DNA from 2 places in the Streptomyces sp. NPDC002619 genome. Region 2 is predicted to be linked to the other one. Evidence: riboswitches for the same ligand, from Rfam matches in the RefSeq annotation. Region 2 holds a riboswitch; the other holds the start of a gene.
What was found. A riboswitch is a leader RNA that binds a small molecule or an ion and turns the genes downstream of it on or off. The one in region 2 is predicted to bind S-adenosylmethionine.
Positions count from the first base shown of each region.

Region 1: another riboswitch for S-adenosylmethionine. It lies ahead of thrC (threonine synthase); the one in region 2 lies ahead of ACFYXB_RS12420 (aminotransferase class V-fold PLP-dependent enzyme).

Region 1 covers NZ_JBIAQV010000022.1:65,589-72,940, reverse strand. The annotation lists gene groL (chaperonin GroEL) at 1-1,328, opposite strand, end outside; gene ACFYXB_RS28770 (cold-shock protein) at 1,671-1,874, opposite strand; gene ACFYXB_RS28765 (MoaD/ThiS family protein) at 2,304-2,579, opposite strand; gene thrC (threonine synthase) at 2,576-3,859, opposite strand; SAM riboswitch class I at 3,878-4,029, opposite strand; gene ACFYXB_RS28755 (glucosyl-3-phosphoglycerate synthase) at 4,192-5,163, shown strand; gene ACFYXB_RS28750 (trehalose-6-phosphate synthase) at 5,457-6,848, shown strand; gene otsB (trehalose-phosphatase) at 7,023-7,352, opposite strand, start outside.
Region 2 covers NZ_JBIAQV010000005.1:292,748-300,099, forward strand. The annotation lists gene ACFYXB_RS12410 (rhomboid family intramembrane serine protease) at 1-698, shown strand, start outside; gene ACFYXB_RS12415 (Lrp/AsnC family transcriptional regulator) at 695-976, shown strand; gene ACFYXB_RS12420 (aminotransferase class V-fold PLP-dependent enzyme) at 1,012-2,373, opposite strand; SAM riboswitch class IV at 2,589-2,705, opposite strand; gene trpD (anthranilate phosphoribosyltransferase) at 2,781-3,845, opposite strand; gene ACFYXB_RS12430 (cytochrome bc complex cytochrome b subunit) at 4,010-5,647, opposite strand; gene ACFYXB_RS12435 (Rieske 2Fe-2S domain-containing protein) at 5,644-6,702, opposite strand; gene ACFYXB_RS12440 (c-type cytochrome) at 6,699-7,352, opposite strand, start outside.

The sequences.
Region 1 (7,352 bases), on a different contig from region 2:
GCGATGCGCACGGCGTTGGCGCCGGTCGCCTCGTCACCCTCGAGGTCCAGCTTCTCGAAGACCGAGGAGGCCTGGATGAGCGCCACGCCACCACCGGCGACGATGCCCTCCTCGACGGCCGCCTTGGCGTTGCGGACGGCGTCCTCGATGCGGTGCTTGCGCTCCTTGAGCTCGACCTCGGTGGCGGCACCGGCCTTGATGACGGCCACGCCGCCGGCCAGCTTCGCCAGACGCTCCTGGAGCTTCTCGCGGTCGTAGTCCGAGTCCGACTGCTCGATCTCGGCGCGGATCTGGTTCACACGGCCCGCGACCTGCTCGGAGGAGCCGTCACCGTCGACGATGGTGGTCTCGTCCTTGGTGATGACGACCTTGCGGGCCTTGCCCAGGAGGTCCAGGGAGGTGTTCTCGAGCTTGAGACCGACCTCCTCGGAGATGACCTCGCCACCGGTGAGGATGGCGATGTCGTTCAGCATCGCCTTGCGGCGGTCACCGAAGCCCGGGGCCTTCACCGCGACGGACTTGAAGGTGCCGCGGATCTTGTTGACGACCAGGGTCGACAGTGCCTCGCCCTCGACGTCCTCGGCGATGATCAGCAGCGGCTTGCCCGACTGCATGACCTTCTCGAGGAGCGGGAGCAGGTCCTTGACCGAGGAGATCTTGGAGTTGGCGATCAGGATGTACGGGTCGTCGAGGACGGCCTCCATACGCTCCATGTCGGTCGCGAAGTACGCCGAGATGTAGCCCTTGTCGAAGCGCATGCCCTCGGTGAGCTCGAGCTCGAGACCGAAGGTCTGCGACTCCTCGACGGTGATGACGCCTTCCTTGCCGACCTTGTCCATGGCCTCGGCGATGAGCTCGCCGATCTGGGTGTCGGCGGCGGAGATGGAGGCCGTGGAGGCGATCTGCTCCTTGGTCTCGACGTCCTTGGCCTGCTCGAGCAGGGCGGCGGAGACGGCCTCGACGGCCTTCTCGATACCGCGCTTGAGGGCCATCGGGTTGGCGCCGGCGGCTACGTTGCGCAGGCCCTCCTTGACCAGGGCCTGGGCGAGAACGGTCGCCGTGGTCGTACCGTCACCGGCGACGTCGTCCGTCTTCTTGGCGACTTCCTTGACCAGCTCGGCGCCGATCTTCTCGTACGGGTCCTCGAGCTCGATCTCCTTGGCGATGGAGACACCATCGTTGGTGATCGTGGGGGCGCCCCACTTCTTCTCGAGGACGACGTTGCGGCCCTTGGGGCCGAGCGTCACCTTGACGGCGTCCGCGAGCTGGTTCATGCCGCGCTCGAGGCCGCGCCGCGCCTCCTCGTCGAACGCGATGATCTTGGCCATGTGAAGTGGTCCCTCCAGGACTGGGGGTGATTCCTTCGGACCGCGCCCGCGCCCGCGACGGACGGCTCGCCGGCCTTGTGGTTCCTTGCCCCACCCGGCCTGCGGGCCTCACCGACCCGGTCCATCTTTGTCACTCTCACCTTCAGAGTGCTAACGCCAATGATTAGCACTCGACCCCATCGAGTGCAAGCGCCTACGAAGCAGGCTCGATGAGGGGTGGTGGTCGGGTGACGGGCGGGCGCAAGCGGCTCCAGGGATCGCGCCGGGTACGACACGGAACCGGCGGACAGCATGAAGGGTCCGTACCCCTGCCGGGCACGGACCCTTCATGTGTGAGAATGTTCAGGCGGTGACGCGAACCATGTCGGCCTGCGGGCCCTTCTGACCCTGCGAGATCTCGAACTCGACCCGCTGGCCCTCTTCCAGGGTGCGGTAGCCGTCCATCTGAATCGCGCTGTAGTGGACGAAGACGTCCGCACCACCGTCGACCGCGATGAAGCCGTACCCCTTCTCCGCGTTGAACCACTTGACGGTGCCCTGAGCCATGCCTAACTCCCCTATTACTGGCCCTTGCACAGATCCACACTTCGCGGATCCGGGTCAGACCTCACCCCCCAAGGTTGGGGGCGTGCGCCGGAACGCGTCGACCGCGGCTGAATGTATCTGTCCAACTGCCGTCTGCAACAGGTCAATCGGACGAGAAATCTGGACGCCAGGGGTCGGGAATCTGCCGAGAATTCGCCTGAATTCCGGTCAAGTCGGACCCCACAAAGGGCACAAATGCCGCAAATAGCCCGCACACTTTGGCTACTTCTTATCGGGCTCGCGGAATGATTCCGGGGCCTACGACCCGGGGATCGGCAGCACGTTCCCCAACTGTACCGCGCTCAACCACACTGAATTGCCCCCTCCGCTTCTCTCACAGAGGGGGCAATCGGATGAACAGCCGGTAACTGTAGTTACCGAAGGTAACTGTCAGCCGCCGGCAACGGCCGGAATGATGGACACGCCTGCGCCGTCCGGGGTCACGGTCTCCAGGCCCTGCTCGAAGCGGACGTCGTCGTCGTTGACGTACACGTTGACGAAGCGGCGCAGCTTGCCCTGGTCGTCCAGAACACGGGCGGCGATGCCGGTGTGGTTCTTCTCCAGGTCGGCGATGACGGCGGCGAGGGTCGCCCCCTCGGCGGGGACCTCGGCCTTGCCACCCGTGTAGGGACGCAGGATGGTCGGGATGCGAACGGTCACGCTCATGCGAGGCCAGCCTCTCGGAAGGAGTCCAGGTTCGGGCGGATGGTCGCGGTCAGACCGGTGCCGGCCACCGCGTCAAGGGTCTTGAGGCCGTCGCCCGTGTTGAGGACGACGGTCGTCTTCGTCGGGTCGAGCACGCCGGTCTCGATCAGCTTGCGCGTCACGCCCACCGTCACGCCACCCGCCGTCTCGGCGAAGATGCCCTCCGTACGCGCCAACAGCTTGATCGCGTCGACGATCTGCTCGTCCGTCACATCCTCCACGGCCCCGCCGGTGCGGCGCGCGATGTCGAGGACGTACGGGCCGTCGGCCGGGTTGCCGATGGCGAGGGACTTGGCGATGGTGTCCGGCTTCTGCGGGCGGACCACGTCGTGGCCCTCCTTGAAGGCCACCGACACCGGCGAGCAGCCCTCGGCCTGCGCACCGAAGATCTTGTACGGCTTGTCCTCGACCAGACCGAGTTCGATCAGCTCCCGCAGACCCTTGTCGATCTTCGTGAGCTGGGAGCCGGAGGCGATCGGGACCACGATCTGGTCCGGCAGCCGCCAGCCGAGCTGCTCGCAGACCTCGTACGCCAGGGTCTTGGAACCCTCCGCGTAGTACGGCCGCAGGTTGACGTTGACGAAGCCCCAGCCCTCGCCGGCCGGGTCGCCGATCAGCTCGGAGCAGAAGCGGTTCACGTCGTCGTAGTTGCCCTCGATGCCGACGAGGTCACCGCCGTAGATCGCGGCCATGACGATCTTGCCCTGCTCCAGGTCGTGCGGGATGAACACGCAGGAGCGGAAGCCGGCGCGGGCGGCAGCGGCGCCGACGGCACCGGCCAGGTTGCCCGTCGAGGAGCAGGAGAGGGTGGTGAAGCCGAAGGCGCGCGCCGCCTCCAGCGCCTGGGCCACGACGCGGTCCTTGAAGGAGTGCGTCGGGTTGCCGGAGTCGTCCTTCACGAACAGGCCGCCGGTCACGCCGAGTTCGCGGGCGAGGTTGTCGGCCTTGACGAGCGGGGTCCAGCCGGGGTTGATGTTCGGCTTGCCGGCCACGTCCGCGGGGACGGGCAGCAGGGGCGCGTAGCGCCAGATGTTCGCGGGGCCCGCTTCGATCTGCTTGCGGAGCTCCTCGGTTTCGTACGCCGAGAAGTTGTACGCGATCTCGAGCGGGCCGAAACACTCCTCGCAGGCGAATACCGGTCCGAGCGGCACCCGGTGGCCGCACTCCCGGCAGCTCAGTGCCGCGGCGGGGCCGAGGTCTACCGTGGGATTCGTGGTGGTTGCAACAGTCTGCACAGCCATGTGAGGCGAGGCCCTTTCTCCTCATCTTCCTCACGACGCATCTCGCCGTGAGACGGATTTGGCACCTTCCCTAGCCGGGAGCCTCGCGGGCGATCAGTGATCTACGAGTACCGACTGGAGGGTTGCCGGGGCTTCATCGGGCCGTATCCCTCTGCCCCTCTGGATGAGCTGTATGCGGTTGTAAACGCTCATGACCCCCGACATGCGATGGTCATCGGCGTTGTTCAAGACTGTAACCGAAGGCCAGGACAGTTGAGATAGACGTCCGAACCGCGAGATTGATCACACGGTCAGTCACCAGGTGTGATCACTACAGTGAGGAGCCGCTGACTGTGCTGGAAGAAGTCGAGCGCTGGCTGGCCACCCGCTCCTGGTCCGTGACCGACCGCTCGCTCCACAAGATCCTGGCCGCGAAGCAGCGTACGGGCCAGTCGGTGTCCGTGGTGCTGCCCGCGCTGAACGAGGAGGAGACGGTCGGCGACATCGTCGCCGTCATCCGTCACGATCTCATGCAGCAGGTCCCGCTCGTCGACGAGATCGTCGTCGTCGACTCGGGTTCCACCGACCGCACCTCCCAGGTGGCCGCCGCCGCGGGCGCCCGGGTCGTGCACCGCGACGAGATACTTCCGCGCCTGCCCGCCGTCCCCGGCAAGGGCGAGGTGCTGTGGCGCTCGCTGCTGGTCACCACCGGTGACATCGTCTGTTTCATCGACGCCGACCTCCGGGAGTTCTCTCCCGACTTCGTCTCCGGGATCGTGGGCCCACTGCTCACCGACCCGGACGTGGACCTGGTCAAGGCGATGTACGACCGTCCGCTCGGCACTGTGTCGAATGAGCTCGCCTCCGGCAAGACGGCGGAGCAGGGCGGCCGGGTCACCGAGCTGATGGCGCGCCCGCTGCTGAACATGCACTGGCCGCAGCTGGCCGGTTTCGTGCAGCCGCTCGGCGGCGAGTACGCGGCCCGCCGCTCGCTGCTGGAACAGTTGCCGTTCCCCGTCGGGTACGGCGTCGAACTGGGCATGCTGGTCGACGCCCTGCACCTCGTGGGGCTCGACGCGCTGGCCCAGGTCGACGTCGGCGTGCGCAAGCATCGGCACCAGGACGGACAGGCGCTGGGCCGGATGGCGGCCGCCATCTACCGCACCGCGCAACTGAGGCTGGCGCGCGGGCATCTCATCCGTCCTTCCCTCACCCAGTTCGAGCGGGGCGAGGACGGTTTCGAGCCGCGCACGTACTCGGTGGACACCGAGGAGCGGCCACCGATGGTGGAGATCGCGGAGTACGCCGCGCGCCGGGTGGCGTGAGCACGTTCGCCGGGTGGCAGAACCTTCCGCCACGCGGCGTCAACGTATGCGTCACGCTGTAAACGCGCACGACGCCAGAGCCTCGTATACCGTCGCGTCGTACGTTTGAGCGCGTCAACGACGGGCTAGGTTGAGGCTTGTGACTCCGCTCCCTGCCCGAAGGAAGGGGCTTCCAATCCGAGGATTGCGGTCCAGCCCGAACCGATCCCTGTACGGGATTCAGGGAAAGTAGCACGGGCAAGGGAGATCAAGTTCCCAGTCGGCTGAAGTATGTGCCCCTCGCTAGGAGACCGATGGCTTCCACTCACGCTGCCCGGGTTCTGGTCGCCTCCAACCGCGGCCCGGTCTCGTACGGCGTGCGCGAGGACGGCTCGCTGCACGCCAAGCGGGGTGGCGGCGGGCTGGTGTCCGGGCTCTCCGCGATCGGGCCGGACGCGGACGCGCTATGGGTGTGCGCCGCGCTCGGTGACGGCGACCGCGAGGCGGTACGGCGCGGGGTCGCCGAGCCGGGCGTGCGGATGCTGGACATTCCGGCGGACGTACACGCCGACGCGTACAACGGGATCGCCAACTCCGTGCTGTGGTTCGTGCACCACATGCTGTACCAGACCCCGCTGGAGCCGGTCTTCGACGCGGAGTTCCGGCGGCAGTGGGCGTCGTACCAGGCCTACAACCGGGCGTTCGCCGAGGCGCTGGCCGAGGAGGCGGCCGAGGGCGCGGCGGTGATGATCCAGGACTACCACCTGGCCCTGGCGCCACGGATGCTCCGGCAGCTGCGGCCCGACCTGCGCATCGGCCACTTCTCGCACACCCCGTGGGCGCCGCCGGACTACTTCCGGCTGCTGCCGGACGACATCGCGGCCGAGCTGCTCGGCGGGATCCTGGGCGCGGACCGGGCGGCGTTCCTCACCCGGCGCTGGGCGGACGCGTTCACCGACTGCTGTCACGCGGTCCTGGGCCCCGGCATCCCGTCCGGCACGCGCATCGGCGTGCACGGGCTCGGCGCGGACGCGGACTTTCTGCGCAAGCGCTCGCACGAGCCGGACGTCGCCGAGCGGATGGCGGCGCTGCGGGCGGAGATCGGTGAGGGACGGAAGACGATCGTGCGGGTCGACCGCACCGAGCTGTCGAAGAACATCGTGCGGGGGCTGCTGGCGTACCGGCAGCTGCTCGACGACCATCCGGAGTGGCGCGAGCGGGTCGTGCACGTCGCGTTCGCGTATCCCTCCCGTCAGGACCTGGCCGTCTACCGGGACTACACGGCGGAGGTGGCACGCCTCGCGGACGAGATCAACTCCCGGTACGGAACGCCGGGTTGGACCCCGGTGCTGCTGAACCTGAAGGACGACTTCGCGCGCTCGCTGGCCGCGTACCGGCTCGCGGACGTGGCCCTGGTGAACCCGATCCGGGACGGCATGAACCTGGTCGCCAAGGAGGTGCCGGTGGTCTCGGACGAGGGGTGTGCGCTGGTGCTGTCGCGGGAGGCGGGGGCGTACGAGGAGCTGGGCGAGGACGCGATCACGGTGAACCCGTACGACGTGGTGGGTACGGCGGATGCGCTGCAGCAGGCGCTCACGATGCCGTTCGGGGAGCGGGCGGAGCGTACGAAGCGGCTCGCTGCGGCGGCTACGGCGTTGCCGCCTGCGCAGTGGTTTCTGGATCAGCTGGGGGCGCTGGACGGCTGATCGCGGGGCGCCCGGCGCTGGGGCTGGGGCTGGGCGGGGGTGGGTTCGCTTGCCCGCGCTTGCGGGGTGCCTCCCCCACTCTCGGCTTCGCTCGAGCGGGGGACTCCCATCGCCCACCCGTGCCGCCCGGGGGTCCCCCCGCTCGAAGAGTGGCGGAGGCACGACTGCCCGCAGTTATGGCTGGGGCAGTTCGGCCGCCAGGCTCCTCAGCAGGTCTACGACCCCCTCCGGGCCGTTCACCACGATGTCCGCCCGTTCGGCCAGTTCCGTGACCTCCGTGCTGCCGCTGCACACCAGCAGGCCGGGGACGCCGTCGGAACGGAGTTTGTCGACCGCGGCGTAGGCGGGGAGGTCGCCCAGGTCGTCGCCGGCGTAGAGGACCGACTCGGCGGCGGTGGCACGGAAGTGTTCGAGGAGGGCGACGCCCTTGTCCATGCCGGGCGGGCGGAGTTCGAGGACCAGGCGGCCGGGCTCGACGATCAGGCCGTGCCGGGTGGCGAGGTC
Region 2 (7,352 bases):
CGCGAGGCTCATCGGCACCGATGACGTACACCCTGATCGCCGTGTGCTGTCTGATCTTCGTGATCGGCCCGGCGGCGGGGCTCAATCCGGCGTACGGCACCGGTGACGAGCTGCTCGCCGCGCAGCGGGCGTACTTCCGCCACTGGGGCGTGGTCCCGGCGAACCTGTTCGACGGGCCCGCCCGGGAGGCCCTCACCCCGGCCACGGCCCTGTTCGTGCACGGCAGCTGGGTGCATCTGCTCGGCAACATGCTCTTCCTCTATGTCTTCGGAGCGATGACCGAGGAGCGGATGGGCCGGGTGCAGTTCACCCTGTTCTACGTCGGCTGCGGCTATCTGGCACTGCTCGGCTACGCGGCCGCCAACGCCGCCTCCCAGCAGTCCCTGGTGGGTGCGTCCGGAGCGATCTCGGCGGTGCTCGGCGCGTTCCTGTTCCTGTTCCCCGGCGCCCGTGTCACCAGTCTGCTCCCGTTCCTGTTCTTCCTCCCGCTGCGCTTCCCCGCGTGGGTCGTGCTGCCGTTCTGGGCGGCGCTGCAGTGGCTGGCGGCAGGACAGGCGTCGTCCGGGCCGGGGGTCGCCTATCTGGCCCACCTGGTGGGCTTCTCGCTGGGCTTCGTCTTCGCGTGGGTGCGGTTCGGACGTGGGACTAAAGTGAAGGCCGCCCCAGCTCCGGCTCCCGAGGGAGAGAACCAGCCGTGATCACCGCGATCGTCCTCATCAAGACCAGCGTGGACCGGATCCCCGAGATCGCGGAGCAGATCGCTTCGCTGGATTCGGTGAGCGAGGTCTTCTCCGTCACCGGTACATACGACTTGATCGCGATGGTGCGTGTGCGGCAGCACGAGGATCTCGCGGAGGTCATTCCCGGGCGGATCAGCAAGATTCCGGGGGTGGAGGGTACGGACACGCATGTCGCGTTCCGGACGTACTCGCAGCATGACCTCGAGGCGGCGTTCGCCATCGGACTCGACTCCTGACCGGCTGAACACCGCCTCACGGCACCGTCAGAACCTCACACCGCCGGGACGCAGCGGCCGTTCTCCGTGTGGTACTGCCACTTCGCGCCCTCGCGGACCAGCTCCTTCACCGCGTCGACGAAGCGCTCCACGTGCTCATCCGGGGTGCCCGCACCGAAGCTCACTCGGATCGCGTTGAGGGACTTCTCCCCCGGGTTCGCCTCGGGGGCGCCGCACTCGCCCTGGGTCTCGGGGGCGCTGCCCAGCAGGGTGCGGACCAGGGGGTGGGCGCAGAAGAGGCCGTCGCGGACGCCGATGCCGTGCTCGGCGGAGAGCGCGGCGGCGAAGTGCGAACTGTTCCAGCCCTCGACCACGAAGGACAGCACGCCCACGCGCGGGGCGTCGTCGCCGAAGAGGGACAGGACGCGCACCTCGGGGACCTCGGCGAGGCCCGCCCGGACCTTCTCGATCAGGTGCCGCTCACGGGCCACCAGGGTGTCGAAGCCGGCCTCGGTGAGCGCCTTGCAGGCCGACGCGATCGAGTAGGCGCCAATGACGTTAGGGGAGCCTGCCTCGTGCCGGGCGGCGCTGTCGTGCCACTCCACGGCCACTCCCCCGTCCACGCGCCGGGTGACCTTGCGGCTGGCGCCGCCACCGGCCAGGTACGGCTCCGCCTCCTGGAGCCAGTCGGCGCGACCCGCGAGGACGCCGGAGCCGAAGGGGGCGTACAGCTTGTGGCCGGAGAAGGCGACCCAGTCGACGTCCAGGTCGCGCACCGACACCGGGTGGTGCGGAGCCAGCTGGGCGGCGTCGAGCACGATGCGGGCGCCGTGCGCGTGGGCGGCGGCGGCCAGCTCGCGTACGGGCCACAGCTCGCCCGTGACGTTCGAGGCGCCGGTGACGCAGACCAGGGCCGGGCCGTGGGGGTCGCGGTCGGCGAGGGCGCGCTCCAGGGTCTCGACGGCCTGACGCGGGGTGCGAGGCGCGTCGAGGTAGGTGACCTGCGCGTTCTTCCAGGGCAGAAGGCTCGCGTGGTGCTCGGTCTCGAAGACGAAGACCTGGCAGTCGGTCGGGAGCACGACAGCCAGGAGGTTCAGGGAGTCGGTCGTCGAGCGGGTGAAGATCACCTGGTCGGAAGCGCGGCAGTCGAGGAACTCGGCGACCGTCTTGCGGGCGTTCTCGAACAGGTCGGTCGAGAGCTGGGAGAGGTAGCCGGCGCCGCGGTGGACGCTGCCGTAATAGGGGGCGTACGCGGCCACGTCGTCCCAGACGCGCTGGAGCGCGGGGGCGCTGGCCGCGTAGTCGAGGGCGGCATAGGTGACGTCGCCGCCGGTGACGAGCGGGACGGTGACATCACGGCCCAGAACGGGCAGCGGGACGCAGACGCTCTGGTCGGCGGCAGCGGTGACGACGGACATGACGGAACTCCCGTGAAGGCAGGTGAGGGGGTTTGGGGGGCACCCCGAAGAAAGGACACAGCCACCGCGCGAGCGGGCATCGCTCAGCGCGGGTGAGGTGAAAAAAAAGGGGTACACGGAGCGGGGCTCGGCGGCCCTATCGCATTCGCTTGCTCACGGGAGACTCCCTCGAACGACCAGGACCCCTGGCTGTGTTCACTCAAACGAGTGCGAGGGGTCCGCGCTTGCCGTAGACCTCTCTGCCTACGGCCTGGTCTTCACCCGGGGCACCCCGCCACGGACGGAGGGTTGCCGGACAGTCGGCCGGGGCCTCATGACTGTCACTCATGACCTGATCAAGAACCTATGCGAAGTGATCGATGTCCCGCAACCCGTATCCGGATCGCGGGACATCGACCGGTGAAGCGCTACGCGTTGCTCGCGGCGGCCCAGCGCTCGAGCGTCCTCTTCGCCGCGCCGGAGTCGATCGACTCCGCGGCCTTCTCCATCCCGGCCCGGATCTGGCCCGCCAGCGGTCCGTCCCCCGGCTCCAGGGCCACGAGTGCCGCCGCCGAGTTCAGCAGTACAGCGTCCCGGACGGGGCCCGTCTCGCCGTCCAGGAGGCGCCGGGCGACGCCGGCGTTGTAGGCCGGGTCGGCGCCCCGCAGGGCCTCCACCGGCACCAGCTCGAGGTCGACGTCCCGCGGGTCGAAGGCCTCCTCGGTGACCTTGCCGTCCCGTACGACCCACACCCGGGAGGTGGCGGTGGTCGTCAGCTCGTCGAGGCCGTCGTCCCCGCGGAACACCAGCGCGGACGAGCCGCGCTCGGCGAGCACGCCCGCCATGAGCCCGGCCATCCGGGTGTCGAAGCAGCCGATGGCCGAGGAGGCGACCCTGGCGGGGTTGGTCAGCGGGCCCAGCAGGTTGAACGAGGTCGGAATCCCGAGGTCCCGCCGGACCCCGCCGACGAACCGCATCGAGGGGTGGAACTTGGCCGCGAAACAGAAGGTGATCCCGGCCTCCTCCACCACCTCGGCCACCCGCTCGGGCGACAGGTCCAGGTTGATGCCGAGTTGCTCCAGCACGTCGGACGAGCCGCTCGCCGAGGACGACGCCCGGTTGCCGTGCTTGACGACTTTCGCGCCGGTCCCCGCGATCACGATGGAGGACATCGTGGAGATGTTGACCGTCTTGGCCATGTCGCCGCCCGTACCGACGATGTCGACGGCCGGTCCCGGGATGTGCAGCGGTCGCGCGTGGGCGTACATCGCCTCGACGAGACCGGTGATCTCCTCGACCGTCTCCCCCTTGGCCCGCAGGGCCACCAGGAAGCCCGCCATCTGGGCGTCGGCGGCCTCCCCGCTCATGATGCGGTCCATCGCCCACGCCGTGTCACCGGCGCTCAGGTCCTGCCCGGCGAGCAGTGCGTTCAGGACGGCGGGCCAGGAACGGCCCGCCGCGGTGTCGCCTCCAGCGGGGGTCACAGCGCTCATCAGCCGCTCCTGGTTCGTAGAAACGTGATCGTGGAAACGTGCTCGTGAAACGTGCTCACGGACACGTACAAGCCGCCTCCACCCTATCGACCCCCGGACACGGCGAAGGGCCCCGTCCGAACACCGGACGGGGCCCTTCGACCGTGGTGTGGCGTGCGCAGCGATCAGTGGTGGCCGTGGCCGCTCGTGATCTCCTTGTACTCCTCGACGGTGGGCTTCGTGATCTGGGAGTCCTCGCCGTAGAGGGCGTCGCTGAGCTTCGCGCGCAGCTTCTCCGGGCCCTTCACCTTGCGCTCGACACCGTTCTCGTCGACCGTCGCGCCGATCGCGGCCGGCTCGTACTGGTGGTGGGCCGTGAGGGTGTGCAGCTGCTCCTGGCTGAGCGGCTCGTGCACCTCGATGAACTCACCGTGCGGCAGTCGCTTGATGATGCCGGTCTCGCGACCGTGCAGCACCTTCTCCCTGTCGCGGCGCTGCAGGCCGAGGCAGATCCGCTTGGTGAGGAGGAACGCGATGACCGGTCCGACGAAGAAGAAGATCCGGACGAACCAGGTCACCGCGTTGATCGACAGGTGGAAGTGCGTGGCCCACAGGTCGTTGCCGCCGCCGACGAGCAGCGTCATGTACACCGTCATCCAGGCGACACCGATGCCGGTGCGGGTCGGGGCGTTGCGCGGGCGGTCCAGGATGTGGTGCTCGCTCTTGTCGCCGGTGACCCAGGACTCGATGAACGGGTAGACCGCGATCGCGACCAGGACCAGCGGGAAGATCACCAGCGGGATGAACACGCCCAGGACGAGCGTGTGGCCCCAGAAGTCGATCTCCCAGCCCGGCATGAAGCGGATCAGACCCTCGGAGAAGCCCATGTACCAGTCGGGCTGGGCGCCGGTGGACACCTGGTCCGGACGGTAGGGGCCCATGGCCCAGATCGGGTTGATCTGGGCGATCGCCGCGATGGCCGCAATGACACCGAAGACCAGGAAGAAGAAGCCTCCGGCCTTGGCCATGTAGACCGGCAGCAGCGGCATGCCGACGACGTTCTTCTCGGACTTTCCGGGACCCGCGAACTGCGTGTGCTTGTGGTAGAAGACCAGGATCAGGTGGCCGACCACCAGGCCGAGCATGATGCCCGGCAGCAGCAGGATGTGGATCGAGTAGAACCGGGCCACGAAGTCGTGACCGGGGAACTGCCCGCCGAAGAGGAAGAACGACAGGTACGTGCCCACGATCGGCACGGACAGGATCGCGCCCTCCATGAAGCGAACACCGGTGCCGGAGAGCAGGTCGTCCGGGAGCGAGTAACCGGTGAAACCGGTGAACATGCCCAGGACGAACAGCAGGAACCCGAACAGCCAGTTGACCTCACGCGGCTTGCGGAACGCGCCGGTGAAGAACACGCGCATCATGTGCACGAACATGCCGGCGAGGAAGATCAGCGCGGCCCAGTGGTGGATCTGCCGCATGAGCAGACCACCGCGCACGTCGAACGAGATGTGCAGGGTCGAGTTGAACGCCTCGGACATCAGCTGTCCCTGCAGCGGGACGTAGCTGCCGTGGTACTCCACCTCGTTCATCGACGGGTGGAAGAACAGCGTCAGATACACACCCGTGAGGATGATGATGATGAAGCTGTAGAGGCAGACCTCACCCAACATGAACGACCAGTGGTCGGGGAAGATCTTGCGCATGTTGGCCTTGGCCAGGGAGTAGATCCCCAGCCGACCGTCGGCCCAGTCGGCCACGCGCTCGCCGGCCGGCTCCTTCCCGCGGGTGCGGGACTGTTCGTTGGTCGTAGTGCTCATCCGCGCTCCCAGAATGCAGGACCGACGGGCTCCTCGAAGTCGCCGAGCGCCTGGAGGTAACCCTCGTCGTTCACGCCGATGCGGAGCTGCGGCAGGGCGTGACCGGCGGGGCCGAAGATCACTCGGGCACCGTCGGAGAGGTCGAAGGTGGACTGGTGGCACGGGCACAGCACGTGGTGCGTCTGCTGCTCGTACAGGGAGATCGGGCAACCGACGTGGGTGCAGATCTTCGAGTACGCCACGATGCCCTCGTGCGACCACTCGAGCTCGCGCTTGTCCTTGATGTTGTCCGGCTGGAGCCGGACGATCATCAGGGCCGCCTTGGCGATCTCGGTCTGGAACTCCTCGTCGGTCTCCTCCAGGCCCGTGGGCTTGGCGAAGGTCAACGAGCCGACCTGGACGTCCGAGGGACGCAGCGGCTCGTTGGTGTTCATGTTGACGAGCAGCTTGCCCTTCGCCCACAGGGTGTGGCGCAGCGAGGTGCCGGGCAGCGGGCCGAGGTCACGCAGCAGGACGAGGCCGGACAGCGGCACCAGGGTGAGCGCGCCGAACATCGTGTTGCGGATCAGCTTGCGGCGGCCGAGCGCCGACTCCTTGGCGCCCTGCTTGAAGTCCGCGTGGACCTTCGCGCGAACCTCCGGCTCGGCCTCGATCGGGTGGCGCTCGTCGGCGATCTCCACGTCGGACATCAGGGTGCGGGCCCAGTGGACCGCGCCCGCGCCGATGCAGAACAGCGCCACGGCGAGCGTCAGGCCCAGCGCGAAGTTCAGCGCGCTGAGGTGACCGATCGGGAAGACGAAGATCGACTTGTCCGACGGGATCGCCACGTAGGCGGCGATGAAGGCGACAGTGGCCAGCATCGACACCGTGAACAGGAAGGCGACGACACGCTCGGACCGCTTGGCGGCCCGCTCGTCGATGTCCTGGATCCGGTGCTCGTGGGGCGGCAGCCCCGGGTCGGCGAACGGGTCCTTCTCGTCCGCGATACTCACCGCGCCGTGCGCGGCCTCCTGCTCAGCGGGCAGGTTCTCTTCTGGAATGTCTTGGCTACTCATGACTTCTTGGCCTTTGCGGTCCGAGCGGCGACCCAGACGGCGACCGCGACCAGTGCGCCCAGTCCGAAGATCCACGCGAACAGACCCTCAGTGACCGGCCCGAGGCCGCCCAGCTCGAGACCGCCGGGGTTGTTCGTCTGGTCGCTGTTGACCGCGTTCAGGTACGCGATGATGTCCTTCTTGTTCTTCTCCGACATCGTCGTATCGGGGAAGGACGGCATGTTCTGCGGGCCGGTCAGCATGGCCTCGTACATGTGCTTCGGGGAGACGCCCTCGAGATTCGGCGCGTACTTGCCCTTGGTGAGGGCACCGCCCTTGCCGGTGAAGTTGTGGCACTGCGCGCAGTTGGTGCGGAACAGCTCGCCACCCTTGGCGATGTCCGCGCCCTCCGGGCCGTACTGCGCCGCAGTCGGCTTCTCGGGACCGGCACCCAGCGAGGCGATGTAGGCCGCGAGCTGGTCGATCTGGCCCTGCGTGTAGATGTTCTTCTTCTGCGGGACCTGCGGACCATCGGAGGTGGCGGCCGGCATACGGCCGGTGCCGACCTGGAAGTCGACCGCCGCCGCACCCACGCCCACCAGGCTCGGGCCGTCGGAGGAGCCCTGGCCACCGGTGCCGTGACAGCTGGCGCAGCCGACCGAGTAGAGCTT